Regions from separate parts of the Bacillus silvicola genome, predicted to be linked through region 3. Evidence: predicted binding sites of a transcription regulator. Region 3 holds the regulator's gene; each other region holds the start of a gene.

Region 1 (4,475 bases), on a different contig from region 3:
AGTAAAAGGATAAGGCTTGTCCCCCATCCTTTTACTATCAAAAGCTAGATTAAGAACATCTTGGTACACCTAAAGCTAAAAACAAACCTGCTACTCCTGCTGTAATTGGCACTTTCAACGTAATAACATCATCTACTTTTGTTACTAAAAAGTAAGCATTCCCTTCTTGTAACACGCAATTCACTAATAATTGAAATTCCATTCAAATCTCCTACTTTCAAATGAGATACTATAATCTATGAAATTTTTTTCAAAAAGTAATAGTAATTAAATCCATTTTTCTTTATATATAAAATAACTGTTTATCTATCTATTAAAAATAATATAAATCTTTTTATTTTATTAAAAATCCTGTAATTCCCAATGGATTTTTATATAATCAATAGAGAAAATCTTACAAATGGAGGTATTCAAATGACAGTATTGAGTAATATTGGTGCGGCTTTATTTTTTATTGCTTTTATCCTTTTAATTCTTTGCATCATCTCGTTCTTTAAGAAAAATGGTAAAGTAAAACAATATGGTCGTTCTACCGTTATTCTTTTTATGATTTCAATCGTCTTAATAATAACTGGCGCAGAGACTTCTAATCACCCAATTGTTGAATTCTTTTCTATTTTAAGCTTTGTTTTATTTATTTTCTTCCTTGTTCTAGCAATCTTATCTGTAATTAAGAAAACCGGTGTAGCAAAAAAACAATTTATTATTACAGCTATTTTATTTGTCATTTTTGTTGCGCTATTAGGTATTTCAGGTCCTTCTTCTGAAAAAACGACAGCAACGAATAAACAAGTCGCTTCTAATAGTGAAGAGAAAAAAGATGACGAAAAGAAAAAGGAATTAGAAAAGAAAGAAGCGGACGAAAAAACTCGTAAGCAAGAAGATGAGAAACGTCAAGCTGATGAACTGGCTCGTAAGCAAGAGGATGAGAAACGCCAAGCTGATGAACTAGCTCGTAAGCAAGAAGAGCAACAGCGTCAAGCTGTAGAACAGGTCCGTAAACAACAAGAAGAGCAACAGCGTCAAGCTGTAGAACAGGCCCGTAAACAACAAGAAGAACAACAACATCAAGCTGATGAACAAGCTCGCAAACAACAAGAAGAGCAACAACGTCAAGCTGATGAACAAGCTCGCAAACAACAAGAAGAGCAACAACGTCAAGCCGCTGAACAAGCTCTCGTACAACAGGAACAACAAAAAGCACAGCAAACTCAAACACAACCAGCTGCAGGAAATACTAGTAACGCATATTACAAAAATTGTGCCGCAGTTAGAGCTGCTGGGAAAGCTCCATTATATAGAGATCAGCCAGGTTACAGCTCTCACCTTGATCGTGATGGTGATGGAGTCGCGTGTGAAAAATAGTAATAAAAAAGAAGCTTCTAGTAAGCTTCTTTTTTATTATCAGAAACTATTGCGACGAATTACCCTCCCCCTTCCTTTTATAAAACTCATTTTATTATTCTCAAAAATGACACATAATAAGTGATTTCAATCACCACATTGATTTTAAATTATCGCTATTCTTGATTTAGATATTACATTTAAACTTTATGGAGGTATTCATATGGAACATACATTTACTGAAACTTCAATTGTTGGTGAGATTGTTACGCAATTCCCGAAAGCTAGTGACCTTTTTAAATCATATAGAATAGACTTTTGCTGTGGTGGTAATAGACCACTGATTGATGCAATTAATGAAAGAAATTTATCAGCTTCTGAAGTAATTACAGAGTTAAATACGCTTTATCATAAAACGAAACTATTAAATGAATCGGAAATTGATTGGAAAAATGCTTCATATCGTGAATTGATTGATTATGTAATTAATAAGCATCATCGCTATTTGAATGAAGAGTTGCCACAGTTAAGTCCATATGTGACTAAGGTATTACGTGTTCATGGGGCAAATCAGCCTCATTTAGCTCAAACTCATAAACTATTTCATGAACTTAAGATTGAATTAGAACAACATTTAATTAAAGAAGAAACAGAGGATTTCCCATTAATTTTAGAATTCGAACGAAATCCAACTGATGAAAACTATACAAAGTTACGTAAAGTAGTAGATGAGTTGGAGAATGAACATAACCATGCTGGCAATATTATTAAAGAACTTCGTAGGGTGACAGATGACTTTACTCCACCAGAAGGAGCTTGCGGCACTTATCGCCTTGTTTACCAGCGCCTTGAAGCCATTGAATCTGATTTATTTGAGCATATTCATTTAGAAAATAATATTTTATTTCCGCGTGCAATTACAAAAGCATAAATAAAGTGAAGGACATGAGTATAAATGCTCATGTCCTTCACTTTATTTATACTTCCCCTCCCCCTCTATCCATATAACCAAATTCCCTTTCGCTTCTCCCTTCACATAAATCCGAATTTTAACAATTTGTGAATCATTATAAAAATGTGATAAACATCACATCTTCCCCTTTTTTGATTTTCTATAATGAGAATATAATACTTTGTTCAGCATTTCACATAAAAGGGGAAATAAATATGAAAAAACGTTTAGTTATGATCGGAAATGGTATGGCTGGCATACGCTGTATGGAAGAAATATTAAAACATGATAGTGATTCATATGAGATTACTATTTTGGGAGATGAACCGCATCCAAACTACAACCGCATTATGCTCTCTCATGTTTTACAAGGCAAAACAAATATGCAAGATATCATTATGAATGAATATAGTTGGTACGAAGAAAACGAAATAACTTTGTATACAAATGAAAGAGTTCAAAGTATTAACCGAGAAGATAAAATCATTATCACAGAAAAGAGTCGTACTCTTACATATGACAAACTCATTATCGCAACAGGTTCTAGTGCTTTTATTTTACCAGTCGAAGGTTCCACCCTTCCTGGTGTAACAGGATTTCGAACAATTGAAGATACACAATTTATGATTGATACCGCTAAAGAAAAGAAAAAGGCCGTTGTCATTGGTGGTGGATTACTTGGTTTAGAAGCTGCAAGAGGTCTTATTGACTTAGGAATGGACGTACATGTTGTTCATTTAATGCCGAGCTTAATGGAGCAACAACTAGATTCCAAAGCAGCTTCTCTATTACGTGAAGATTTAGAAGCGCAAGGCATGAAGTTTCTAATGGAAAAGAAAACGGTAAAGATTCTTGGTACAGACCATGTTGAGGGCATTCTATTTGAAGATGGTGAAGTTGTAGATTGTGAGTTAATCGTAATGGCTGTCGGAATACGTCCGAATACTCAAATAGCAAAAGATGCTGGTTTACTTGTAAATCGCGGTATTGTAGTCAGCGACTATATGCAAACAAATGATGAATCCATTTATGCAGTTGGCGAATGCGCGGAACATGATGGTATCGCATATGGACTTGTTGCTCCTCTTTATGAACAAGGTGCAACATTAGCTAAGCATATAACAAATTTACAAACTGATGGATATGTGGGCAGTATCGTCGGTACGCAATTAAAAGTTGCAGGTTGTGATTTATTCTCTGCTGGCCAAATATATGAAGATGATCAAACGAAAGCAATATCAATCTTTGACGAATGTAAACGTTCCTATAAAAAGGTATTAATTCGTGACAATAAAGTCGTTGGTATTGTTTTATACGGGGATACTGCTGATGGTACACGCCTCTTTAGCATGTTAAAGAAAGAAGAAGATATACAAGAATATACAGCAACTTCCCTTCTTCACAAAGCTGGTGAAGAAAGTGAACTTAACGTTGCTACTATGAGTGCGGATGACACGATTTGCGGATGTAATGGTGTTACGAAAGGTACAATCGTTCATGCCATTTTAGAACAAGAGTTAACTACTTTTGAAGAAGTAAAAGGATGTACGAAAGCGGCGGGGTCTTGTGGAAAATGTCGTCCGCTTGTGGAACAAGTTTTATCTCATACACTCGGAGATGCTTTTGATGCTTCTGCGCAGTCTACCGGTATGTGTGGATGTACAACTTTATCACGTGATGAAGTCGTAGCGGCGATTCATGAGAAAGGTTTAAAATCACCAAAAGAAGTACGAAATGTTCTTGATTTTTCACATGAAGATGGCTGTTCAAAATGTCGCCCTGCTCTAAATTACTATTTACGTATGGTGATTCCAGAAGAATATGCAGATGATAAATCATCCCGTTTCGTTAATGAAAGAATGAATGGTAACATCCAGCACGATGGTACATTCTCTGTTATTCCACGTATGTACGGAGGCGTTACAACAGCTGATGATTTAATGAAAATTGCTGAAGTTGCGAAAAAGTATAATGTTCCTCTTGTGAAAATTACTGGTGCTAGCCGAATCGGCTTATATGGTGTTAAAAAACAAGATTTACCTAACGTATGGGCTGATTTAAATATGACTTCGGGATATGCGTATTCAAAATCTCTACGTAATGTAAAATCATGTGTTGGTTCTCGCTTCTGCCGATTCGGTACGAAAGATTCATTAGGACTTGGTATGTTACTTGAACA
Region 2 (4,475 bases), 280 kb from region 3:
TGTTATTTCTTTACCCTTACCGATTTCCCACGTATCAGCATTATGACAATATTGACAACGTAATAAACACCCTTGTGTAAATATGACATAACGAATCCCTGGGCCATCAACAGTACCACAAGACTCTACAGAATGTATTCTTCCTTTTACCATGTTACTTCCTCCTTTATTGAAACAGCCCCCCTCCGCTATATAGATTAAAAGCGGAGGGACACTTTTTTCACTTACATGCTTTCATGCATTGTACGGTTAATTACATCAATTTGTTGTTCACGAGTTAATTTAATAAAGTTAACAGCGTAACCAGATACACGAATTGTTAATTGTGGATATTTTTCAGGGTGCTCCATTGCATCCATTAATGTTTCACGATTAAATACGTTAATATTTAAGTGATGTCCTTCTTTTATTGCATATCCATCAAGCATAGATACTAAGTTGCGTACTTGTACATCATCTTCTTTACCAAGTGCTTTTGGAATAATAGAGAATGTATTTGAAATACCATCTTGTGCATCTTCATATGGTAATTTAGCTACAGATAATAATGACGCCAATGCACCTTTTGTATCACGGCCATGCATTGGGTTTGCACCCGGTGCAAATGGTTCTCCAGTACGACGGCCATCTGGAGTGTTACCAGTTTTCTTACCGTATACGACGTTAGATGTAATTGTTAAGATTGACATTGTATGAACAGAGTTACGGTATGTTTTATGTTTGCGAATCTTGTTCATAAATGTTTTCACAAGATTTACTGCGATTTCATCTACACGATCATCATTGTTACCGTATTTAGGGAAATCCCCCTCAATTTCGAAGTCAACTGCAATACCATTTTCATCACGAACTGGTTTTACTTTTGCGTATTTAATTGCACTTAATGAGTCTGCTACTACAGACAATCCTGCGATACCTGTTGCCATTGTACGAAGAACATTTGTATCATGAAGCGCCATTTCAATACGTTCGTAGCTATATTTATCGTGCATGTAGTGGATAACATTTAATGTGTTTAAATATAGACCTGCTAACCATTCCATTGTCATATCAAACTTATGCATAACTTCTTCGTAATCTAATACTTCAGAAGCAATTGGTGCATACTCAGGACCAACTTGCGCTTTCGATTTTTCATCTTTACCGCCATTAATCGCATATAGTAATGCTTTCGCTAAGTTTGCACGTGCTCCGAAGAACTGCATTTGTTTACCAATTCTCATTGCAGATACACAACAAGCAATACCGTAGTCATCGCCGTAATCAGGACGCATAATGTCATCATTTTCATATTGAATTGCTGATGTTTTAATAGACATTTTCGCACAGTAGTTTTTAAAGTTCTCTGGTAATTGTTTAGACCAAAGAACTGTTAAGTTTGGTTCTGGAGCTGGTCCTAAATTATCTAATGTATGCAAGAAACGGAATGAGTTTTTTGTTACTAACGGACGACCGTCTAACGCCATACCACCGATAGATTCAGTTACCCAAGTTGGATCACCAGAGAATAGTTCATTATAATCAGGTGTTCTTGCGAATTTCACAAGACGTAACTTCATAATGAAATGATCCACGATTTCTTGTGCTTCTTCTTCTGTTAAAGTACCATTTGCTAAATCTCTTTCAATGTAAACATCTAAGAATGTAGATGTACGTCCAAGACTCATTGCTGCCCCGTTTTGCTCTTTAATTGCTGCAAGATAAGCAAAGTATAACCATTGGAAAGCCTCTTGTGTATTTGTAGCTGGCTTAGAAATATCGAATCCATGAGAAGCAGCCATCTGTTTTAACTCTTGAAGTGCACGCATTTGCTCAGATAATTCTTCGCGTAAGCGCATTGTCTCTTCGCTCATTACACCACCAGTTAAATTAAAATCAGCTTTTTTCGCTTCAATTAAACGATCTATACCATATAATGCTACGCGGCGATAATCACCGATAATACGTCCACGTCCATATGCATCTGGAAGACCAGTAATAACACCTGACTTACGAGCCGCTTTCATTTCTGGTGTGTATGCATCAAATACACCTTGATTATGAGTTTTACGCCAGTCTCTGAAAATACTGCTAAGTTCTTTATCCATTTCATATCCATACGCTTCACAAGCTTGTTCCGCCATACGAATACCACCATATGGTTGTAAAGAACGTTTAAATGGTTTATCAGTTTGGAAACCGACCACTTTCTCAATATCTTTATTTAAATATCCTGGTTCATGTGATGTAATAGAAGAAACAATTTTTGTATCCATATCAAGAACGCCACCGTTTTCACGTTCCTTTGTTGTTAAATCCATTACTTGATCCCAAAGTTTCTTCGTTGCTTCAGTTGCCTCCGCTAAGAAAGAGTCCTCTCCCTCGTAAACGTTTACATTATTTAAAATGAAATCGCGAACATCAATCTCTGCTTTCCATTTTTCACCTTTAAAGTTTTCCCATGCGTTTTTAACATTTTCTAATACTTGAGTCATCCTAATCTCCTCCATTTTTGATTAGTACAGGACTAAGATTTTTTATATAACAGCTTACACACTTAGAATACTACTTTTTGGCGAAAGTGAACGAAATAGTTGTGACATGTTTGTGAAATGTTGAGCAAACCACTATATGTATAGTGTTAACTTCACTTAAAAGTCTTTATAATTAACCCTTTCCTTAATTGTATTTTTTTGGTATCCTTATATACGAGTCCTATTTTGTAATATAAGAACAATACCCATTGTAGAGCTGTAATACTCTTATCTCCTAATCTGTTATAGTTTTTATAACAGAACAAAAAAGTGTACATATGTTGTACACTTTTTTTGTTACTACTCTAAAACATCTCTTTTTCTATTCCCATCATAGAATCCACCACGACTGCCTTCTAATACAATTAATTGCTCTAATCCTTCTATATGATCACCTATAATACGCAAAACAGCTGGAGGATGACCTATTTTTGCAAAATGTTCATTGGGACGAATACGATTCATCTTATCTACCTCTATACGACTTACACATGCAATTTCGAATCCTGACAGAATAGCTTTCACTTGTGCTACACACGGTGACAGTAAAGATCTATACCCGATTTCTTTCAAACACTTACGGCTAAACGCATTCGGTACAGCGATAAGAGAGCCTACTCCTAGATCTTTTCTATCACAAGCTAAATTTAATGCATATTTAAATGCAGTTACAAGATGAAGCGGTACTCTTAAATCTAAATAATGATTTAGATCATTTAATGCGACATCCATTCCATCTGCAATAGCTTTTGCGAAAGGATATAATTCTCTAGCCGGAATAACAAAGTCACCGTCTATAAACAACACAATATCCCCTTTTGCAAAATAAGTTCCAAGTGAACGCCCTACATCGTTTCCAAGTGCTTCTTTATATACAATTGTTGTTGCTCCCTTTTCTTTTGCAATCGTTACTGTTTGATCAGACGACCCATTTACAACAACGATAATTTCAAAAGGTTCAATTTTGCGAATCTCTTCTATAACATTTCCAATCGTTTTTTCTTCATCTTGTACAGGAATAATGACCGATAATTGCTTTCCTTTATACAACTTAGATGTAACGCCCCATCCTTGATAAAAATCTTCGAAACTTAACGTATGATAGACACTTTCTCTTTTCCTATTTCCGTCATAATATCCTCCGCGCTCATCACTGCCTACTATCCGCTCCGCTACAGCTTCTATATGATCACCTATCATCCGTTTTTCAGATGGAGAAAGACCCGTGCCATACGCAGCATGCTCAGTCGGCCGAAATTTATTTGGCGTAATAACATCAATTGCACAATGACGACTAATTCTCCATTTACTTTGAACTAGGCGTAAATGAGCCACAATAGGATTAACAAAACATTCATATCCAATACTTTGAACAACTTCTTTCGTCAACGCATGAGGTACGGATAATAAAGAATCAATTTTTAACGCTTCACGCTCTAACATTGCATTTAATATTTGACGCCATACTGTCACAGAGTGCGGTTTTTGTTTTTTTAAAAATAGTGCGTCCAAATTATTTAAAACGATGTCGGCCTGATCATGTAAAATTGGATTTAGGAATAATTGTAATTTTGAAGTTTGAATAGCAAAATCTCCATCTATAAATAGTAATACATCACCTATGGCGTGTTTTGCGCCAACTGCACGACCAACATCATTCCCTAGTAACTCTGTATACTTGATTACTTTACATCCTAATCGATCAGCAACCTCTTCTGTACCATCATTACAACCGTTTGCTACTACAATAATCTCTACTGGATTTAATCCTTTTACCGATTGAATAACGTCTGAAATCGTATCCACTTCATTACATACAGGTATAATAATTGATAGCGACTTAGCCATTATTTTCTTCACGAAACCACTTAATAGTTTCTTTCAATCCTTGTTCCCACGTTACTGTCGCTTGAAACTGCACAAGTTCTTTTAATTTCGTTACATCCGGTCTTCTATTTGGAA
Region 3 (4,475 bases):
TCAATTTTCCGAGTGCGTTGACGCTCTAATTGTTTACGCTCTTTTTCTTCGAGATAATTTAATTTTTCTTGAGCTACAGTTTTTTGAACAGGTGCCTGATTTTCTTGCTGTTCTTGTTGTTCAAATTCTGCACGTTCAATCATTTCATTCTTCTTTTCAACGTAGTAATCGTAGTCACCTAAATATTCTTGTGCACCTTCTGTTGATAACTCAACAACGGTTGTCGTTACACGATTAATAAAGTAGCGGTCATGAGAGACGAATAGAAGAGTACCTGGATAATCAATTAAAGCATTCTCTAGAATTTCTTTACTATTTAAATCAAGATGGTTCGTTGGCTCATCAAGAATTAGTAAATTTGATTTTTGCATCATAAGCTTTGCGAGAGCTAATCGGGCTTTTTGTCCACCACTAAGAGAAGATACTGGCTTTAGTACATCATCCCCTGTGAATAAAAAGTTGCCTAGTATAGTGCGAATTTCTTTTTCAGGTTGCAGAGGATATTCATCCCATAGTTCATTTAAAACTCGCTTAGAAGATGTTAAGTTAGCTTGTTCTTGATCATAATAACCAACAGATACATTTGATCCGAAAGAAACATCACCATTTAGTAGAGGTAACTTATTCACAAGTGATTTTAACAATGTGGATTTCCCAATTCCGTTCGGTCCAACTAAAGCAACACTATCCCCACGAGTTAAGCGCATAGTTACATGTTCAATAATCGGATCTTCATCATAGCCAATAGTTGCATCTTTCACTTGTAAAACATCATTTCCGCTTTGTTTTTCAATATCAAAGTGGAAGGAAGCTGACTTAGAATCGCCCAATGGTCTAGTTAATAATTCCATTCTGTCTAATTGTTTACGGCGACTTTGAGCGCGCTTTGTTGTAGATGCACGAGCTATATTTTTTTGCACAAAGTCTTCAAGTTTAGCAATTTCATCCTGTTGTTTTTCATACCGTTTCATCTCTTGCTCGTATAGTGCCGATTTTAAGTCTAAATATTTACTGTAGTTACCAACAAATCGTTTGCTTTCCTTATTAGAAATTTCGTATACCTGTGTAACGAGTTTATCTAAGAAATAACGGTCATGGGAAACGATTAAAATTGCGCCAGGATAACCTTGTAAATATTGTTCAAGCCAAGTTAATGTTTCAATGTCCAAATGGTTTGTAGGCTCGTCTAAAATAAGTAAATCTGGTTTAGTTAATAATAATTTACCAAGAGCTAATCGTGTTTTTTGCCCACCACTTAATGTAGAAATTGTCGTCTGGTGCATTTCAACTGGGAAGCCAAGACCGCTTAAAATCGAGCGGATATCCGCTTCGTACTGATAGCCACCTTGATCTTTATAATCTAATTGTAATTGATCATAATCAGCTAATAATTTCTCGTATATAGCTGCATTTGAAAAGTTTTCTTCTTTGCCCATCTCTTGCTCTAGCCTTCGAAGTTTTGTCTCCATTTGCTGCAAGTGTGTAAAGACGGTTAACATTTCATCCCAAATTGTTAAAGACGTTTCTAATCCGGTATTTTGAGCTAAATACCCCATTGAGACATCTTTTGGTTTTATAATTTCACCACCATCATGAGATAACTCACCAGCTATTATTTTTAATAATGTAGATTTTCCGGCTCCATTTCGTCCGACTAGTGCGATACGATCTTTCGTTTGTACTTCCAATTTTATGTTTGCAAGAATCGTTTCTGCACCGTATAATTTCGAAAGCGCGTTTACTTGTAATAAAATCAATGTTTTCACCTCAAATAATTTCTTAACTTTGCCATGTTTATATTTCTCAATCATACTAAAAATAGTGTATAGTTTAAAATAAAGAGAGAATACTTCTTCTCTTTATTATACAAGGAAATTCATGAGTGCTAAACTTTTGTATTTGATTCAAGTATATGAATAAAGATAGGAAGAGAGGAGAGGTTATATGGATCAGCAAAAAATTCCACAGGCCACTGCCAAACGATTGCCTCTATACTATCGATTTATCCAAAACTTATCTCTTTCTGGTAAGCAACGTGTTTCATCAGCCGAATTGAGTGAAGCGGTAAAGGTTGATTCCGCAACTATTCGAAGAGATTTTTCATATTTTGGAGCGTTAGGGAAAAAAGGTTATGGATATAACGTAAATTATTTATTATCATTTTTCCGTGAAACACTCGACCAAGATGATATAACACGTGTAGCACTTATTGGAGTAGGTAATTTAGGGACCGCTTTCTTACATTATAATTTCACGAAAAACAATAATACAAAAATTGAAATGGCGTTTGACGTTAGTGAAGAGAAAGTTGGAACAGAAATCGGAGGCATTCCTGTATATCATTTGGATGAACTAGAAGAACGTTTATCAACTGATATACAAGTGGCAATATTAACAGTACCCGCTACAGTAGCACAATCTGTGGCAGATAGATTGGCAGAAACGAACGTGCATGGTATTTTAAATTTCACACCAGCACGCTTAAATGTGTCAGAGAATATAAGAATTCATCATATTGATTTAGCTGTAGAGTTACAAACACTTGTGTACTTTTTGAAGAATTATCCACAATAAAACGCAGAGGAAGCGACCTCTGCGTTTTATTATTGTTTTTTCTTTGTGAATTTAACTAAGATAAGGCGAAGTGCCAAATTAAAATCAATTGTTGCCATAACTGCAAATAGTATTGTCCACATATTCCAGATTGTATCTGTTACGTTCGTAATGGCGAAACGTGTAAAGATACATCCAAGAAGAAAATACAATGCAGCCATGAACAATGGTGAGTTTCTCATACAAAAAATCCTCCGATAAAGCCTTGCATTTTTTCAGCTTCTTTAATCATTTCTTGAATTTGTTCATTGCTTACTAAAACTTGAGCAACTGCAACTAATGTATTCATTGCAACATGGGCTGCAATTGGAACGATAATACGCTTCGTTTTTACATATAAAAAGGCGAATACGAGCCCCATAGCAGTGTATACCAATAAGTGAGTAAAATCAAAATGAATCGCCGCAAATACAAGGGAACTAATAATAGCGGCAATAAAGAAGTTAAACTTCTTATAAAGTGTACCAAATAAAATTTTTCTAAATACGATTTCTTCTAAAATTGGCCCTATAATAGATACAACAATAAGGAACCAAGGTGTTGTTCTTGCGATATCCATAAGTCTTGCTGTATTTTCAGATCCAGGTTTAATACCTAATACATACATTTCGATCATACCAGCAATACTTTGTGAGAAAAATGCTAAGAAAAACCCGATAAAAATCCATCCAATTGTAGCTGGAACAGTAGAGCGCATTTTATCTAAATGCCTGTCACGAATATCTGTTCTAAGTAACCAAAGTACGATACATAATGCAATAAAGAAGCTAATGATTGCCCAATGGCCAGTTATGAGTTGGAATTTCTCCTCTCTAGTAAATCCCTTATTATCATAAAGTCCAGTTTTCAAGAGAAGTGGTAATCCGGCAATTGAAGATAACTGCATTAAAATGTATGTAACGATAACCCACCAATATTGTTTTTTCAAAGGGTTTAACCATCCTTTCTAACTCTAGTGTATGAGATAAGGTAGGATAACATGTAAATATGCTACCTACGATATAAACTGTCACTTAAATTATGTTTTTTTCGTAAATCCTCATTTGAAATGATAATAGAAGACAGGAAAAAGTTGTGTGTGTAGCGAAAACAACTTAGGGTGTCCTTTCATATTGTAACATACGAGTAGTGGAAACAACGATTCATATAGTAAAGGTAGTAGAAGTAGGATTCTATATAGAAAAGTTTATATAGTAATTTGCGAAAAAATTATGATTTTTTTACTTGCAAAAGAAATTGAGATTATTTATTATTATAAGTGTGTTAGCACTCGGGTGACTTGAGTGCTAATAAATAAAATTCACATAACAAAATGAGGAGGTTATTGTTCATGCTAAAGCCATTAGGTGATCGCGTTGTAATTGAACTTGTTCAAGCAGAAGAAAAAACAGCAAGTGGTATTGTATTACCAGACACTGCAAAAGAAAAACCACAAGAGGGTAAAGTTATTGCAGTAGGTACAGGCCGAGTGCTTGAAAATGGTGAGCGTGTTGCTTTAGAGGTAGCAGCAGGTGATCTTATCATCTTCTCAAAATATGCAGGTACTGAAGTGAAATACGAAGGTACAGACTACTTGATTTTACGTGAAAGTGACATTTTAGCAATTATCGGTTAATTATATACATTTTAAAAATCCAAGGGGGTCAATTATTATGGCAAAAGATATTAAATTTAGTGAAGAAGCACGTCGTTCGATGCTTCGCGGTGTCGACACTCTTGCAAACGCAGTAAAAGTAACGCTTGGACCAAAAGGTCGTAACGTTGTACTTGAGAAAAAATTTGGTTCACCACTTATTACAAATGACGGTGTAACAATCGCAAAAGAAATCGAATTAGAAGATGCATTCGAAAACATGGGTGCG

What was found. Region 3 encodes Rex, which represses fermentation and respiration genes when NADH is low (regulators of the CRP and FNR family bind a similar motif). Its sites were predicted from a motif close to TTGTGAAATATTTCACAA; they were not measured.
Region 1: a site for Rex is predicted at 2,478-2,495, ahead of nirB (NADPH-nitrite reductase large subunit). Genes of this name have one in related genera too.
Region 2: a site for Rex is predicted at 2,585-2,602, ahead of pflB (formate C-acetyltransferase). Genes of this name have one in related genera too.

What each region holds. Positions count from the first base shown of each region.
Region 1 is NZ_JBNGVC010000001.1:325,387-329,861, forward strand. It holds gene exsG (exosporium protein ExsG) at 50-202, opposite strand; gene ACP6L7_RS01655 (excalibur calcium-binding domain-containing protein) at 415-1,365, shown strand; gene ric (iron-sulfur cluster repair di-iron protein) at 1,568-2,275, shown strand; gene nirB (NADPH-nitrite reductase large subunit) at 2,512-4,475, shown strand, end outside.
Region 2 is NZ_JBNGVC010000013.1:672,258-676,732, forward strand. It holds gene pflA (pyruvate formate-lyase-activating protein) at 1-153, opposite strand, end outside; gene pflB (formate C-acetyltransferase) at 225-2,474, opposite strand; gene ACP6L7_RS25610 (glycosyltransferase family 2 protein) at 2,814-4,361, opposite strand; gene ACP6L7_RS25615 (UDP-N-acetyl-alpha-D-glucosaminuronate decarboxylase) at 4,354-4,475, opposite strand, start outside.
Region 3 is NZ_JBNGVC010000013.1:947,985-952,459, reverse strand. It holds gene ACP6L7_RS26930 (ABC-F family ATP-binding cassette domain-containing protein) at 1-1,757, opposite strand, end outside; gene ACP6L7_RS26925 (redox-sensing transcriptional repressor Rex) at 1,945-2,574, shown strand; gene ACP6L7_RS26920 (YdiK family protein) at 2,604-2,795, opposite strand; gene ACP6L7_RS26915 (CPBP family intramembrane glutamic endopeptidase) at 2,792-3,541, opposite strand; gene groES (co-chaperone GroES) at 3,944-4,228, shown strand; gene groL (chaperonin GroEL) at 4,266-4,475, shown strand, end outside.